DNA from 3 places in the Arthrobacter sp. NPDC056493 genome. Region 2 is predicted to be linked to each of the others. Evidence: riboswitches for the same ligand, from Rfam matches in the RefSeq annotation. Region 2 holds a riboswitch; each other region holds the start of a gene.
The links. A riboswitch is a leader RNA that binds a small molecule or an ion and turns the genes downstream of it on or off. The one in region 2 is predicted to bind thiamine pyrophosphate.
Positions count from the first base shown of each region.

Region 1 (5,304 bases), on a different contig from region 2:
ATCCACGGACTGAACGTCCGGAACGGGGAGGATGTCCTCAAACTGCGCAAGGAAGTCCGCGACACCGAGGCGGGGCTCATCCGGATCATGGGAACGAAGGAAGAGCTTGCCGCACTGAAGCAGGAGGTAGGCGCATGATGGAGCTGGTCCTCACCGTCACGGCTGTGGCGCTGGCCCTCGCGGCGGCGGGTGCGATCATCCGCATCGCCCGCGGCCCGTCACTGCTGGACCGGGTCCTCGCGGCGGACGTGCTGCTGGCCATCCTCGGCGCGGCCCTGTGCATCGACATGGCCGTGAACCGGCACCTGAACAACCTGATGCTGGTGGTGGCCGTGTCCGTGATCGGGTTCATCGGCTCGGTAACAGTGGCCCGTTTCGTGGCAGACCGGCGGGAGCAGCCCAATGAGTCCTGAACCGAACGCCGTGGATGCCGTGATCGACGCTGTTTCGGCTGTGTTCATGGTGGTGGGCGCGCTGATGTCCCTGGCCGCCGCCATCGGCCTGCTCCGCTTCCCGGACCTGATGAGCCGCATGCACGCCGCCACGAAGCCCCAGGTGCTTGGTCTGTTCCTGCTGCTGGCGGCGGTGGGGCTGCAACTGCGCACGTGGTGGGTGTGGCCGGTGCTGCTGGTGGCATGGATCTTCCAGCTGCTCACGGTGCCGGTCTCTGCCCATATGGTGGGACGCGCCGGCTACCGCACCAAGCACCTCCATAAGGAGCTGCTCAGCACCGACGAGCTGGAGGCCGTGGTGGTGAAGGCCGCCAAGGCGGCCCGGGAATCGGAAGGGGACGACGGCGGTAACCGCACCGCCGGCTAAGTCCGCTGGTTGAGCCCGTCGAAAGCAGGGACGCGGGTACCCGCCGTCGTAGTCGATTGAAATTCGATAGTAAAACAGCGATACTCGATCCATGAATATGACAAACCTGGCGGTCACCGCGCTTCGGGTCCTGCTGGTCATGGCCTTCGGCCTGCTGGTGGTGTTCCAGACCCTGTCCCTGCCCGGGCAATTTGCCTACATGGCGGAGCAGAATCCGGCCGATGCGTATCTGAGGTGGCCGCTGACGGTCTTCGCCGTGGTGGAGGTGGCCTGCGTGCAGGTGGTGATCGTGAGCACCTGGAAACTGCTCACCATGGTCAGGCGGGACCGCATCTTCAGCAAGGCGGCCCTGGCCTGGGTGGACGCAATCGTGTGGGCAGTGCTCACCGCGTGGATCCTCCTGGCCGGCGTCTTCGTCTTCATCGTGCTGAACGCGGATGATCCCGGGGTGCCCATGCTGCTGACGCTGATGCTGGTCGGCGGCGCCGTCATCGGGCTGCTCATGGTGGTGATGCGCGCGCTGCTGCGGCAGGCCACGGCACTGCGGACCGACATGGAAGCAGTGATCTGATGCCCATCGTGGTGCGCATCGACGTCGAACTGGCCAAACGAAAGATGAGCGTGGGGGAGTTCGCCGACCGGGTCGGGCTCACGCCGGCAAATGTGGCCGTGCTGAAGAACGGGCGGGCCAAGGCCGTGCGCTTCAGCACGCTGGAGGCGATGTGCAGGGTGCTCCGCTGCCAGCCCGGCGACCTGCTCGAGTGGGTCGAGGACTGACGGGTGGGCCGGTGCCTAGACGATGTCCTGGGTCTTGGCGAACCGGGTGATGGCCCGCTGGGTGCCGCGGTTGGCCAGTACCTGGATGACCGCGCTGACCGACGCGGAGACGAGGGCAAATGTCAGGGCTGTGCGCAGCGTCGTGGGGACATCGTCCTTGTCACCCTTGGGAGGCTTCTGCCCCGTGACCTTTTCCCAGATGGTATCGACGGCCCTGGTGCCGGCGAACCCTGCCAGCAGGCTGATGCCCGTGCCAAGCAGTTTGATCAAGAGACTCATTCCGGAACTCCTCGCGTGGTGAACACTGGTCTTTCCCTAGCCTATCCGCATCAAACGCTAGCCCTGCCGCATGGACCGGTGGATTTCCCGCAATGCCTGCACCACGAGGTCGTGGTCCGCTTTCTGCGGCAGCCCGGAGACCGTGACCACGGCCACCACTCCCACATCCCGAACATAGATGGGGAAGGCTCCGCCGTGGGCAGCGTAGGTGGACTGGTCGAACCAGGCGTTCTCCTCGATCCGTCCGCCGCCTGCCCTGCCGCGAAGACCCACCAGCAGCGACGGCTCCTCATAGCGCACGGCAGTCCGCTGCTTGGCCCGGACCCAGCCCTCGTTGTCCGGGGTGGCACCCTCGAGTGCCACGTGGAACAGGACCTGTTGGCCCTTGGTGATATCGATGGCGATGGGCAGCCGGTCCTCCTTGCCGCGTTCAACCAGTTCCAGGCCGAGCGCCAGGGCATCGTCCTTGCTGAACCTCGGGAACTGCAGTTCGGCGATTTCACCCTCGATCTGACCGATCAGGGCTGCCAGGGATCCCGCCGGCTGGTCCTCGGCGGAATCGGGGTCAAAGGCGGGCAGGGCAGCGCTGCCGGAGTCCTGTAGCGTCATGGCCCCAATGTACTCCGGGCGGCTGTTCCGGCGGTGCGGCAAGACTTCTGGATTGTGACGGCGGCCCCGGGATTCCGGGCCCGCCGAGGTGTAAACTGGACCAGCCCACAAGGGCAGATTTATCACGACAGGGGAGCGCCGCCGTCGGGATGCAAAGGCAGTTGCCAGCGCAACCGTGGATGGGCGCTGAGAGTGCGGACAGCCGCAGACCCTCGAACCTGATCCGGCTAGTACCGGCGCAAGGGAGTCGAGTTCTCAGAGCGCCCGGCAGCAGGTGGCCCAGCCACCGGCAGCCGGGGGAACGCTTTCCCCTCCTGTTCCTCAGGAGGACCATTATGACAACTGCAGCAATCAAGAAGACCAGTTACAACTGGCGCGTGGCGGACATCGTGGTAGCGGCGCTCATCGCCGTTGCCGGCGGCGTGATCTTCTGGGCCTGGTCCCAGGGCGCCAACCTCATCTCCACCCCCGTCAACGCCGTCTACCCGCCCCTGAGCGGCCTGTACGCCGGCGGCTGGATGATCCCGGCGGTGCTGGGCATGCTCATCATCCGCAAGCCCGGCGCGGCCCTGTTCTGCGAAACGGTGGCGGCCACCGGCGAGCTCATCATGGGCTCGCAGTACGGCACCACGGTGCTGATCTCCGGTGTCCTCCAGGGCCTGGGCGCGGAGCTCGTGTTCGCCGCCCTGGTGTACCGGAAGTTCAGCCTCCCGGCTTCGCTGCTTGCGGGTGCCGGCGCGGGCCTGTTCTGCGGCCTGAACGACTCCTTCGCCCCGTGGGGCTGGAACATCGCCTACACCTCCGGCGACAAGCTCGCGTACATCGTGTTCTGTGCCATCTCCGGGGCGGTCATCGCCGGTGCCCTGTCCTGGATCGCCACCCGCGGCCTGGCCAAGACCGGCGTACTGAGTTCCTTCGCGTCCCGCAAGGCAGCCACGGAGCCCGTCTTCTCCTAATGCCCGGACAACACGACGGCGGCGTCCGCCCCGCCGCGGTACACGCCCGCGGCTGGGGCTGGCGCCACGCTGGCCGCACCAAACCCGCCGTCCACGCCCTGGACCTGGACATCCGGCCCGGCGAACGGGTCCTGCTGCTGGGCCCGTCCGGGGCCGGCAAGTCCACGCTGCTGCACGCCCTGGCCGGTGTGCTGGGGGACAGTGACTCGGGCGGCAGCCCGGCGGACGACGGCGGTGCAACCGACCGCGACGATGCTGACGAGAGCGGTGAGCTGCTCATCGACGGAGCACCGCCGCGTGCACAGCGCGGCCGCGCCGGCCTCATGCAGCAGGATCCGGAAACCCAGGTGGTCCTTTCCCGGCTGGGCGACGACGTCGCCTTCGGCGCCGAAAACCTCTCCGTACCCCGCGACGAGATCTGGCGCCGCGTGCACGAGGCACTGGACGACGTCGGACTGTCCCACCTGCCGCTGAACCACCCGACGTCGGTCCTGTCCGGCGGCCAGAAGCAGCGCCTGGCGCTTGCAGGCATCCTGGCGATGCGTCCGGGACTGATCCTGCTGGACGAGCCGACCGCGAACCTCGACCCCGCAGGCGTCCTGGAAGTACGGGACGCCGTGGGCCGCTGCCTCGACAAGACCGGAGCCACCCTGGTGGTCGTGGAGCACCGGGTTGCCGCGTGGAAAGACCTGGTGGACCGCATTGTGGTGCTGCAGCCGGGGTCCGCCACGAATGGCGCGGTACTGATCGACGGGACGCCGGACGAGGTCCTCGAACAGGCCCGCGGGATGCTCACCGCCGCCGGCGTGTGGGTCCCGGGCTACATTCCCGAAACGCGGCGCCGTTCCGCCGGGACCGTTCTGCGGGTCTCCGGTCTTGCGCCAGCCTCCGGGAGTGCCGGCGGGCTTGCCACTGGCCAATTACTTCTGGCCACTGAAAAGCTCGCCGTCTCGCGGGAACGACCCCGGCGCCGCGGCTTCCGCTCCGTGCCGCCCGAGCCGGTTCTGCGGGACGTCACGGCGCACGTCCGGGCCGGTGAGGCGCTGACCGTCACCGGTCCCAACGGCGCCGGCAAGTCCACCTTTGCGCTGACCCTCGCCGGGCTGCTGCCGGCCGTGGACGGCAAGGTCTCCGCGACCGTTGAGCTGAGCGCCGGCGCGGGCATCGACCCTTACAAGTGGAAGGCCGAGCAGCTGATCTCCCGGATCGGCACGGTATTCCAGGAGCCCGAGCACCAGTTCGTTACCGGCCGCGTCCTGGACGAGCTGCTCTTCGGGCCGCGCCATCTGGGCCACGGTGAAGAGCGCGTCGACGAGCTGCTGGAGCGCCTGCGGCTCACCCATCTGGTGGACGCCAACCCGTACACCCTGTCCGGCGGCGAGAAACGCCGGCTCTCTGTTGCCACCGTCCTGGCCGCGCACCCGCAGGTGCTGGTCCTGGACGAGCCCACCTTCGGCCAGGACGCCAACACCTGGGCGGAGCTTGCCTCGTTCCTTTCCGAACTGCTCGACGCCGGCACGGCCGTGGTGTCCGTGACCCACGACGAGGAGTTCACCCACGTGCTCGGCGGCACCGAGCTGCGGCTGGGCTCCGGCAGCAGGCCCGGACCCGGACCCGTCGGGTCCAGACCAGCCGGGCCGGCAGCAGAACAGGCGACGACATGAGGGAAGCACTGACACTCGCCGGAAACCGCGCGGTGCTGACCCGCGCCAATCCGCTGGCCAAATTCGCCGCGGTCTTCCTGGTCACCTTTGCCCTGGCGCTGTCCATCGACTGGATGTCCGCCTCGGTGGCGCTCGTGTGCGAGCTGCTGGTCTTTCCGCTGGCCGGGTTGACGATTTCACTGCTTTGGCAGCGCGGGTGG
Region 1 is NZ_JBHTSL010000010.1:40,527-45,830, forward strand. It holds gene ACFQ50_RS06550 (Na+/H+ antiporter subunit E) at 1-138, shown strand, start outside; gene ACFQ50_RS06555 (monovalent cation/H+ antiporter complex subunit F) at 135-413, shown strand; gene mnhG (monovalent cation/H(+) antiporter subunit G) at 403-819, shown strand; gene ACFQ50_RS06565 (DUF2975 domain-containing protein) at 911-1,390, shown strand; gene ACFQ50_RS06570 (helix-turn-helix domain-containing protein) at 1,390-1,596, shown strand; gene ACFQ50_RS06575 (DUF4235 domain-containing protein) at 1,612-1,875, opposite strand; gene ACFQ50_RS06580 (heme-degrading domain-containing protein) at 1,933-2,484, opposite strand; TPP riboswitch at 2,604-2,747, shown strand; gene ACFQ50_RS06585 (ECF transporter S component) at 2,820-3,440, shown strand; gene ACFQ50_RS06590 (ABC transporter ATP-binding protein) at 3,440-5,104, shown strand; gene ACFQ50_RS06595 (energy-coupling factor transporter transmembrane component T family protein) at 5,101-5,304, shown strand, end outside.
Region 1: it holds a riboswitch for thiamine pyrophosphate, as region 2 does, so the genes downstream of both, ACFQ50_RS06585 (ECF transporter S component) here and thiO (glycine oxidase ThiO) in region 2, are expected to answer to the same signal.

Region 2 (5,304 bases):
CCGCCAAGGAGATTGGCCGGGGTTTAGAGGAACTCCGCCCGGCCCTCCATGGCCGACGAGGCCAGGGCATGCTCACGGCGCGGGATACGCCCGGCCGCACGCGCCAGCCTACCCGCGACGACTGCGTGTTTGAAGGCCCCGGCCATGAGTGCCGGGTTCTGCGCCCGGGTGACGGCGGTGGCCAGCAGTACGGCGTCGCAGCCCAGTTCCATGGCCAGTGCCGCGTCCGAGGCCGTACCGATTCCTGCATCCAGGACCACGGGGACAGACGCCCGCGACACGATCAGCTCGATGTTGTGCGGATTGAGGATGCCCAGGCCTGTGCCGATCGGTGCTCCCAGCGGCATGACGGCGGAGGCCCCCAGGTTCTCGAGCCGGAGTGCCAGGACGGGGTCGTCGTTGGTGTAGGCGAAGACTTTGAAGCCCCGGTTGACCAGCTGCTCTGTGGCGTCCACGAGCTCCACGGCGTCCGGCAGCAGCGTGTGCTCGTCCGCGATGACCTCGAGCTTGACCCAGTCGGTCTCCAGGGCTTCACGGGCCAGCTCGGCCGTCATGACGGCATCCCGGGCCGTGAAGCAGCCGGCGGTGTTGGGGAGCACGCGGATGTTGTGGTCCACCAGCAGCTGGAAGAGCGAGCCCGTTTCCGCAGGCGAATAGCGCCGCATTGCAACTGTGGTCAGCTGGGTGCCGGACGCGACCAGCGCTGAGCCGAGACCGTCCAGGCTCGGAGCCCCTCCGGTGCCCATGATGAGCCGCGATGTCAGTTCCACCCCGTCAATGACCAGGCTGTCTGCTGTTTCAATCAATGTTTCTGCCATCGTGCTCACCCTCCTTGGACTGCCGTGACTAGTTCGATCTCGTCGCCCTCGGCGAGGGCGGTGCTGTACCACTGGCTGCGGGGCACGACGGCTGCATTGCGCGCCACCGCCACACCGAGTCGCTGGCCGTCGGCGGCCTGCCCGTTGGCGGACAGGCGCCGCCCCGTGATCTGGCTGACGAGCGAGGTGACCGAGGCGCCCTCGCCCACAACCTGATCTATGCCGTTCAGAGTGATGTTCATGCTGGTTCCTTGTTTGGGTCAAATGTGACGTGGATCAAATCAGGCGGGGCTCAAATGTGACAGTGCTGCCACCGGGTCCGGGAGCCCGGGGGAAAACCGGCCCGGCAGGAAGTGGGCCCAGCGCGGGTCCGGAATGCCGTCCATGAGCTGGCGGCAGATCGCTGCCGCCGCCGGGGTCAGCAGGACGCCGTGGCGGAAAAACCCGGTGGCAATGATGAGGCCGGCCACGTCCGTCCCGGGCCCCTGCCCGCGGGCCGGCACCCGGCCGAGCAGCGGCGCGTTGTCGGGTGTGCCCGGCCGCGCCCGCGCGGTGGCTTCGAGGAGCTCGAGCTCGGCGACTGCCGGCAGCAGGACCTGTGCGTCGCGCAGCAACTGGTAGACACCGCCGGCGCTGGTGCCCGGCACGCCGTCCTCGCGCTGCGTGGCGCCGACCACCACCGTGCCGTCCTGGCGCGGCACGATGTAGACCGGAACGCCCCGCACCATACCGCGGACTGTTGCGGTGAGCAGGGGCTGCAGGTGTCCGGGGACCCTGAGCCTGAGGATGTCCCCGTAGACCGGGCGCAGCGGCAGCTGCAGTCCCTCCGGCAGGTTCTGCAGCTGCGCCGCGGCCAGGCCGTTGGCCACCACCGTCTCAGTGGCCCTGACGGTGCCGCCGCCGGCCAGCCGGACCCCGCAGACCCTCCCGCCGTCCCAGAGCAGGCCGGCGGCGTGCTCGCGCACGGCGTAGCCGTCCGCTGCCGCGATCTCCTGGCCATGGCCGGCCAGCTCCGCAGCAACCGCGCGGACCAGCCTGCGGGGATCCACCTGATGGTCTGCCGGGATGTCCAGGGCACAGGAGATCCCGGGGCTGAGCAGCGGCTCCCGTGACCGTGCCTCACGGATGGTCAGCGGTTCAACCTCCAGGCCGTGGGTCCGCTGCACGTCCCGCAGGTCCATCAGGGCGCGCCGGTCGGCGGGACCGGCACCCACCGCAAGGGTCGGCGTCGTCAGGTATCCCGCGTCTTCGCCGGCGCTGAGCGTGGCGGCAAACTCCGGCCACCTGGCGGAGGACTCCAGCATCAGCTCCAGGAGCCCTTCCTCCTGGTAATGCAGTTCGCTGACCGGAGCGAGCATGCCGGCCGCGGCCCAGCTTGCACCGCTGCCGGGCGCTTCATCGATGAGTACCACCGACCGGCCCGAGCGCCGTGCCTCCCAGGCGATGCCGTGGCCCACCACGCCGCCGCCGACGACGGCGACATCTGCCTCAAGACTGGTGGCGGCACATTCCGCGCCACTGATGTCAGGGTTCATGAAAATCCTTCCCTACGCCGGTACTAACCGGATCAGGTCAAGCGGTCGGCTCTGACGCCCTCTCAGCCCTGCGCCTTTTATGACAGCAGTAACGGCTCCCGCGGTACCTGCCCAGTTTAGAGGAACTAAGGTGGTTGCCATGACCCAGCACTCTGCCCACACCGCCGCCCGCCTGTACCTCTGCACCGACGCCCGCAAGGACCGCGGCGACTTTGCGGACTTCGTGGACGCGGCGTTTGCCGGCGGCGTGGACATCATCCAGTTGCGGGACAAGAGCATCGAAGCGGCCGAGGAACTTGAGCTGCTGGAAATCGTCCATGCCGCCGCCCGCAAACACGGACGGCTCTGGGCCGTGAACGACCGTGCCGATATCGCGTCCATCGCCGGCGCTCCGGTGTTCCACATCGGCCAGAAGGACCTGCCGTTGCGCGCCGCCCGGAAGCTGCTGCACGACGCCACCGTGATCGGGCTGTCCACGCACAGCACGGATCAGGTGGACGCCGCCGTCGCCGCCGCCCACGGGCGCAGCGGCCTGGACTATTTCTGCGTGGGTCCGGTGTGGGCCACGCCCACCAAGCCCGGGCGCGCCGCCGTCGGGCTCGATCTGCTGCGCTACGCAGCGGAGGCTGTCCGCACCGCGAACGAGGAACGGGTCGGCGGCCTGCTGCTGCCCTGGTTCGCGATCGGCGGGATCGACCGCACGAATGTGGAGCAGGTCCTGGCGGCCGGAGCCAGCCGGATCGTCGTCGTGCGCGCCATCACCGAGGCGGCAGACCCCACGGCCGCTGCGGAAGAACTGCTCGACGCCCTGGACGCAACGGCGCCGGCAGCCGTTTCCTAGGCGGAGAAACCGCTTAGCCGCTCAGTCCCAGCTGGACCATCCGCCGGGAATGGTGTTCCGCGACGTCGGCAGTGATGCCCCGCACCAGCTCCCGTGCGGTGGCGTCCGTGGCACCGGGTTCCGCCTCGACAAACAGCGCGCTCAGAAAGGCGTTTTCGTGGCCCACACGCTGGGCCTGCGTGATCGCTTCGCCCAGGAGCCGGCGGCCCCACAGCGCAAGCCTGGACGCGAGGCGGGGGTCGTCCGCCAGCGCTCCCCTGAGCCGCTCCCGGAGCACGGCCGTGGCCTCTTCCGACGACTGGATCTGCTGGATGACATCCCGCGTTCCGGCATCCACGAACCGGGCCACCGCCCGGTAGAAATCGGCGGACACGGTGTCCACCACGTACGCCTTCATGAGGGACTCGTACCAGTCCGCCGGGCGGGTCCGTTCGTGGAAATGGTCCACGGCCAACTGGAACGGCAACATCGCATCTTCGACGTCGACGCCCATCTCCGCCAGCTTGGCGCTCACCAGCTCGTAGTGCTGGAATTCGATGACGGCGATCCTGCCGAGCACGGCCCGGTCGTGCAGCGTGGGCGAGTAACGGGCGTCGGAGGACAGCCGTTCGAACGCGGACAGTTCGCCGTACGCCATCACGCCGAACAGGTCTGCGACAAAACGGTCGTAGCGAGCGGTGCCAGCCGAGGATGTGCCCATAATCCAAGACTAACGGCGCAATTCGGGCTAACCTGATTTTCGTGTCACATCATCGGCTCTCGCCCAGCGTCCACGAGCAGACCAACGCGCTCGCGGATGCCCTGAGCGCGCTGCGGACGGAACTGGAGCTTCCGGGGGAATTCCCCGAGAACGTGCTCAAGGAAGCCGAAGCCGCCGTGGCCAGCCGGGACTTCCCGGCCCTGGACCTGACCGGTGTGGAGTTCCTGACCATCGATCCGCCGTCGTCCACCGACCTTGACCAGGCGCTGTTCATCGAGCGCCGCGGCGAGGGCTACCGGATCCTTTATGCCATCGCCGACGTTCCGTCCTTCGTGCATCCGGGCGGCGCCCTCGATGCCGAGACCCGCCGCCGCGGGCAGACCTTCTACGCCCCCGACGGCCGGATTCCGCTGCATCCGGAGGTCATCAGCGAAAACGCCGGCAGCCTGCTGGCGGGGCAGCTGTGCTCCGCCTTCGTCTGGGAATTTGAACTCGACGCCGCCGCCGAAGTGGTGTCCGTCGTGGTGCGCCGGGCCTCCGTGCGCAGCCGGGCCAAGCTCAACTACAAGGGCGTCCAGGCGGACCTGGATGCCGGCACGGCCCCTCCCATGCTGCAGCTGCTGCGCGAGGTGGGGCGCAAGCGCGTGGACCTGGAGCGGGCCCGCGGCGGGGCCAGCCTGAACATGCCGGAGCAGGAGATCGTCCAGCTTCCCGACGGCGGCTACCGGATCGTGGCGGTCCCCCAGCTTCCGGTGGAGGACTGGAACGCCCAGATTTCGCTGATGACCGGGATGGCCGCCGCCTCGCTGATGCTCAACGGCAAGGTGGGCATCCTGCGCACCATGCCGGCCCCGGATGAACGCTCGCTCAGCCATTTCAAGCGCCAGACCGCCGCGCTGGGCAAACCGTGGGACGGGGAGGAAACCTACGGCGAGTACCTGCGCACCCTCGACCCCACCGACCACCGGCAACTGGCCATCCTCCATTCGGCCGGCATGCTCTTCCGCGGAGCCGCGTACACGCATTTCGACGGAACCGTTCCGGAGGACGCCGTCCAGTCAGCCATCGGCACGGCGTATGCGCACACCACCGCGCCGCTGCGCCGCCTCGTTGACCGTTTCGTTTTGGTCATCTGCGAGGCGCTGAGCAACAACCGGCCGGTGCCGGCCTGGGCCCGCCAGGCGCTTCCCTCGCTGCCGGAAATCATGGCGTACTCGGACCAGCTGGCAGCGCGGATGGAACGCCTTGCCCTGGACACAGTGGAAGCCGCGCTGCTGATCAACCACATCGGACAGGAATTCGATGCCGTGGTGATCTCCGGGTCAAAGCCGGCCAAAAACGGGAACGGCAACGGGAACGGCACAGGAAACGGCCACGGGAACGGCAACAACGGCAAGGGGCTGAACGGCA
Region 2 is NZ_JBHTSL010000070.1:19,138-24,441, forward strand. It holds gene ACFQ50_RS21325 (thiazole synthase) at 24-818, opposite strand; gene thiS (sulfur carrier protein ThiS) at 824-1,060, opposite strand; gene thiO (glycine oxidase ThiO) at 1,100-2,353, opposite strand; TPP riboswitch at 2,346-2,465, opposite strand; gene thiE (thiamine phosphate synthase) at 2,493-3,194, shown strand; gene ACFQ50_RS21345 (ferritin-like fold-containing protein) at 3,208-3,894, opposite strand; gene ACFQ50_RS21350 (RNB domain-containing ribonuclease) at 3,936-5,304, shown strand, end outside.

Region 3 (5,304 bases), on a different contig from region 2:
GCCGCCGGTGCGGGCAGTCCGGCGGCGTGAAGTTCAAGGATTTCGTCCGCGATGCGGCCGTGGCGGATCACGCTGCCGGCATCCGTTCCCGCGTAAATTTCGACGCCGGCCTCATACGCTTCGAGGACGCGCTCCCGACGGCGGGTCCACAGTGAGCGCATGTGCTCCGCATACCGCGGAAACTTCGGCTCTGCCTGCGCGGCGATGTCCGGGAAGGTGGCGATGTTGATCAGTGTCGGCACGATCGGCACCTGCTGCTCGACGAGCCGCGGAATGTGCCTGGGCAGCAGGCCCGTGGCGTGCTCGATGCAGTCGATGCCGGCGTCCAGCATGTCATCCAGGGTGTCCTCCCCGAAGCAGTGCGCCGTGACCCTGGCCCCCTCGTCGTGGGCTGCCCGGACGGCGTCCCGCACGGCCGCGGCAGGGAACGACGGCGCGAGGTCGCCGGCGGTCCGGTCGATCCAGTCCCCCACGAGCTTGACCCAGCCGTCCCCTTCCCGCGCCTGCTTGCGCACCGCCTCCACGAGGCCCTCCGGCTCGACCTCCACGGCGAAGTTCCTCAGGTACCGGCGGGACCGTGCAACGTGCCGGCCGGCCCGGATGATCCGCGGCGTGTCGGCCCGCTGCTGCAGCCACCGGGTGTCGCTGGCGGCCCCGGCGTCGCGGACCAGCAGCGTGCCGGCGTTGCGGTCCGTCACGGCCTGGGCGTAGGCCACGTCGTCTTCCACAGCACCGCCCGGGCCCAATCCGATGTGGCAGTGGGCGTCCGCGAAACCGGGCAGGACCCAGCCGTCAAGAACGGCGTCCGGCCGCTGGCCCGGCGGATCAAACGTCAGCTTCCCGTCCACGGACCAGAGCCCGCGGCGTTCCTCATCCGCCGCAGTGAGCACGGATCCGCTGAATTCGATGATGTGCGCCATGACACCAGCCTAAGCCGCAGCTGTGGTAGCTTCGTCTACGACCACACGGGGGCCCCTGCAGGGGCTGAGATCAGGCTGGCGCAGCCTGCGACCGTTGAACCTGTCCGGGTAATGCCGGCGAAGGAAGTGAGCAGTAAATTGAGCACCCAGAAATCACAGCTGATCCCTGCCCAGATTGATGCGGCCCAAAGTGAAGCCGCCGGTAGTGCTGCCGGCAGCGTCACGCAGTCGCTGAAATCCCATTCACTGGCCTATCTCGAAGGCGAGGGCCTGCGGGTGCCGGTAACGGAAATCGCCCTTGAGCCTTCACCGAACGGCGACCAGAACGAACCGCTACGGGTTTACCGCACGGCGGGTCCGGGCAGCGATCCGGTGGTGGGCCTCGCGCCGTTCCGCTCGGAATGGATTGCGGCACGCGAAGACACGGAGCCGTACGACGGACGCGAACGGAACCTGCTCGACGACGGCAAGTCAGCCGTGCGCCGCGGCGCGGCTTCCGCCGAGTGGAAGGGCGCCCGGCCGGTGCCCCGCCGTGCGGCGGAAGGCAAGACCGTCACGCAGATGCATTACGCACGGCAGGGCGTCATCACCCCGGAAATGCGCTTCGTGGCCCTCCGCGAAAACTGCGATGTGGAACTGGTCCGGAGCGAACTCGCCGCCGGACGGGCCATCATCCCCACCAACATCAACCACCCGGAATCCGAGCCGATGATCATCGGCAAGGCGTTCCTGGTGAAGATCAACGCCAACATCGGCAACTCGGCCGTCACCAGCTCCATCGCGGAGGAGGTGGACAAGCTGCAGTGGGCCACCCAGTGGGGCGCCGACACGGTCATGGACCTGTCCACGGGCGACGACATCCACACCACGCGTGAGTGGCTCATCCGCAACTCCCCCGTGCCGATCGGCACCGTGCCGATTTACCAGGCCCTGGAAAAGGTCAACGGCGAAGCGAACGCGCTCACCTGGGAAATCTTCCGCGACACCGTCATCGAACAGTGCGAACAGGGTGTGGACTACATGACCATCCACGCCGGCGTGCTGCTGCGCTACGTGCCGCTCACGGCGAACCGCGTCACCGGCATCGTCTCCCGCGGTGGTTCGATCATGGCCGGCTGGTGCCTGGCCCACCACCAGGAAAACTTCCTGTACACCCACTTCGACGAGCTTTGCGAGATCTTCGCCAAGTACGACGTCGCCTTCTCGCTGGGTGACGGTCTTCGGCCGGGCGCGACGGCGGACGCCAACGACGCCGCGCAGTTCGCCGAACTGGACACCCTGGCCGAGCTGACCCAGCGAGCCTGGGAGTACGACGTGCAGGTCATGGTCGAGGGGCCGGGTCACATCCCGTTCCACCTGGTGCGCGAAAACGTTGAGCGCCAGCAGGAACTCTGCAAGGGTGCGCCCTTCTACACGCTGGGCCCGCTGGTCACGGACGTGGCCCCCGGCTACGACCACATCACCTCGGCCATCGGCGCCACCGAAATCGCCCGCTACGGCACGGCCATGCTCTGCTACGTCACGCCGAAGGAACACCTGGGCCTGCCGAACAAGGATGACGTGAAGACGGGCGTCATCACATACAAGATAGCCGCGCACGCCGCCGACCTCGCCAAGGGGCACCCCGGCGCGAACGAGCGGGACGATGCACTGTCCAAGGCCCGGTTCGAGTTCCGGTGGCGCGACCAGTTCGCGCTGTCGCTCGACCCGGTGACCGCCGAGTCCTTCCACGACGAGACGCTGCCGGCGGAACCCGCCAAGACAGCGCACTTCTGCTCGATGTGCGGGCCCAAGTTCTGCTCCATGCGGATCAGCCAGGACATCCGGAACGAGTACGGCTCGGCCGAAGCCCAGGCCGCCCTCGCCGAAATGGCGGAGGGCATGCGCGAGAAGAGCCAGGAATTCCTCGCTGCGGGCGGAAAGGTGTACCTGCCCGAGCTGCGGCTTCCGGAGTCGGCGCGCAACTAACGGCTCCCCGGGTTCTGTCCGGCTGGCATTGGGGGCCGGCCGGGCGGGCTCCCGGAACGTCCGTCAGGACGCTGTGTCTCTCAGACGCTGTGTCTCTCAGACGCTGGGTCCGTCAGGAGGCCCTCGGCTGGTCCCGGCGGCTGACTTCGGCGATGAACGCGCGAATGTAGCGGTCGCCTTCCGGTGAGTCGTGCGGCCGGTGCCCGCCCGCAGCGATGCGGTGCACGGCGCCGGTCTCGCGCAGGTAGCCGGCTATTTCCTCGTACAGCGGCTCCCAGCCGCCGGTGAGGACCAGGGTGGGTACTCCCGGCACGATCTGCAGCGGCGCCTGCCACGGCGGTGCCTGCAGGCGCAGCCGGCGCGCGGCGCGCTTCGCTTCGGGGGTGCTGGGCTCCGGTGTGTCAGCGGCGAAGGCGCGGCGCAGGAACTCGCGTTCGTAGTCGTCATCGCCGAGCTGGTGCCGTACCTCGAACAGCGGCTCCATCAGGGCGCGGTGCGCGGCGGTGGCAGGCAACTCTGCGGTGAGCGACAGGCAGGCCGGTTCCACGAGCGTCAGCGAGAAGACCAGGTCCGGGCGTTCGACGGCGGCCATCATCGCGGCGATGGCGCCCTGCGAATGCGCCACCACATGGCCCCCGGCGGCCCCGCGGCCGTCATCAGCCAGGGACCGCAGCACAATGCGGGCGTCCTCGGCGAAGTCGGTCTCCAGCGGTTCGGCCTCGGCGTCAAAGCCGTGGCGCCGCAGGAACAGGGCGTCGTACTGCAGGGCCATGCCGTGCTGGCGCGGCCACGCCGCTGAGCCGAAATTCCCGGCACCGTGCACGAACACTACCCGCTGCTTATACATGACCCAACCTTATGGCAGCGGTCTGACATCGGCGCCGGCCGACATGACCGAGCGCCCTAATTGCCGCCCATGAACTTGTCGAAGCCCTTCGGCAGGTTCAGCTGGGACGGATCGAAGTCGCCGGACTGCTGGCCGAAGGCAGCTCCGGTGGGCACCGCCTTGGATGCCCCTGCCCGCCGGGCCTCCGCCTCGCGAAGCTCCTGTGCCGCCTTGGCAGGATTGCCGGAGCGGGCCTTCTTCTTGGGCGCGTTCTTGCCGCCCTTGCGGGCACCGCCTGCGCCCATGCCGGGCATCCCGGGCATTCCCGGCATGCCGCCGCCCTGGGCCATCTTCTTCATCATCTTCTGGGCCTGGGCGAAGCGTTCCAGCAGCCCGTTGACCTCGGACACGTGCACGCCCGAGCCGCGGGCGATGCGGGCCCTGCGCGAACCGTTGATGATCTTCGGCGCAACGCGCTCGTGCGGGGTCATCGAGCGGACAATGGCCTCCACCCGGTCGATTTCGCGCTCGTCGAACTGCTCCAGCTGCTGCCGGATGTTCTGCGCGCCGGGCATCATCATGAGCATCTTCTTCATGGAGCCCATTTTGCGGATCTGCTGCATCTGCGCGAGGAAGTCATCCAGCGTGAAGTCCTCCTGGTCGGCGAACTTCTTCGCCATCCGGGCGGCTTCTTCCTTGTCCCAGGACTTTTCAGCCTGCTCAATGAGGGACAGGACGTCACCCATGTCCAGGATGCGCGAGGCCATCCGGTCCGGGTGGAACAGTTCGAAGTCGTCCAGGCTTTCACCGGTCGAGGCGAACATCACCGGCTTGCCGGTGACCGACGAAACGGACAGCGCGGCGCCGCCGCGCGCGTCGCCGTCGAGCTTTGACAGCACGATGCCCGTGAAGTTCACGCCCTCGTCGAAAGCGGTGGCCGTGTTGACGGCGTCCTGGCCGATCATGGAGTCGATCACGAAGAGGACTTCATTGGGCACAATGGCCCGGCGGATCTGCCGTGCCTGCTCCATCATGTCGGCGTCGACGCCGAGGCGGCCGGCGGTGTCCACGATGACGACGTCGTGCAGCTTCTGGCGCGCTTCATCGACGCCGGCCCGTGCCACGGCGACGGGGTCGCCGGCCGGGTGGGCCAGCTCGGAGGTGGCGCCCGGGTGCGGCGCGAAGACGGGAACTCCCGCGCGCTGGCCCACAACCTGCAGCTGCGTCACGGCGTTGGGGCGCTGGAGGTCGCAGGCGACAAGGATGGGGCTGTGGCCCTGTGCCTTCATCCACTTGGCGAGCTTTCCGGCCAGGGTGGTCTTGCCGGCACCCTGGAGGCCGGCGAGCATGATGATCGTGGGCCCTGTCTTGGCCATCCGGATGCGCCGCGTCTCGCCGCCGAGGATCTCAACAAGCTCCTCGTTGACGATCTTCACGATCTGCTGGCTGGGGTTCAGGGCCCCGGAGACCTCGGCGCCCAGCGCGCGCTCACGGACCCGCCCGGTGAATTCCCGGACCACGGGCACGGCAACATCCGCATCCAGCAGGGCGCGCCGGATCTCGCGGACTGTGGCGTCGACATCTGCCTCG
Region 3 is NZ_JBHTSL010000061.1:4,825-10,128, reverse strand. It holds gene ACFQ50_RS19910 (amidohydrolase family protein) at 1-920, opposite strand, end outside; TPP riboswitch at 956-1,063, shown strand; gene thiC (phosphomethylpyrimidine synthase ThiC) at 1,059-2,888, shown strand; gene ACFQ50_RS19900 (alpha/beta fold hydrolase) at 3,001-3,735, opposite strand; gene ffh (signal recognition particle protein) at 3,792-5,304, opposite strand, start outside.
Region 3: it holds a riboswitch for thiamine pyrophosphate, as region 2 does, so the genes downstream of both, thiC (phosphomethylpyrimidine synthase ThiC) here and thiO (glycine oxidase ThiO) in region 2, are expected to answer to the same signal.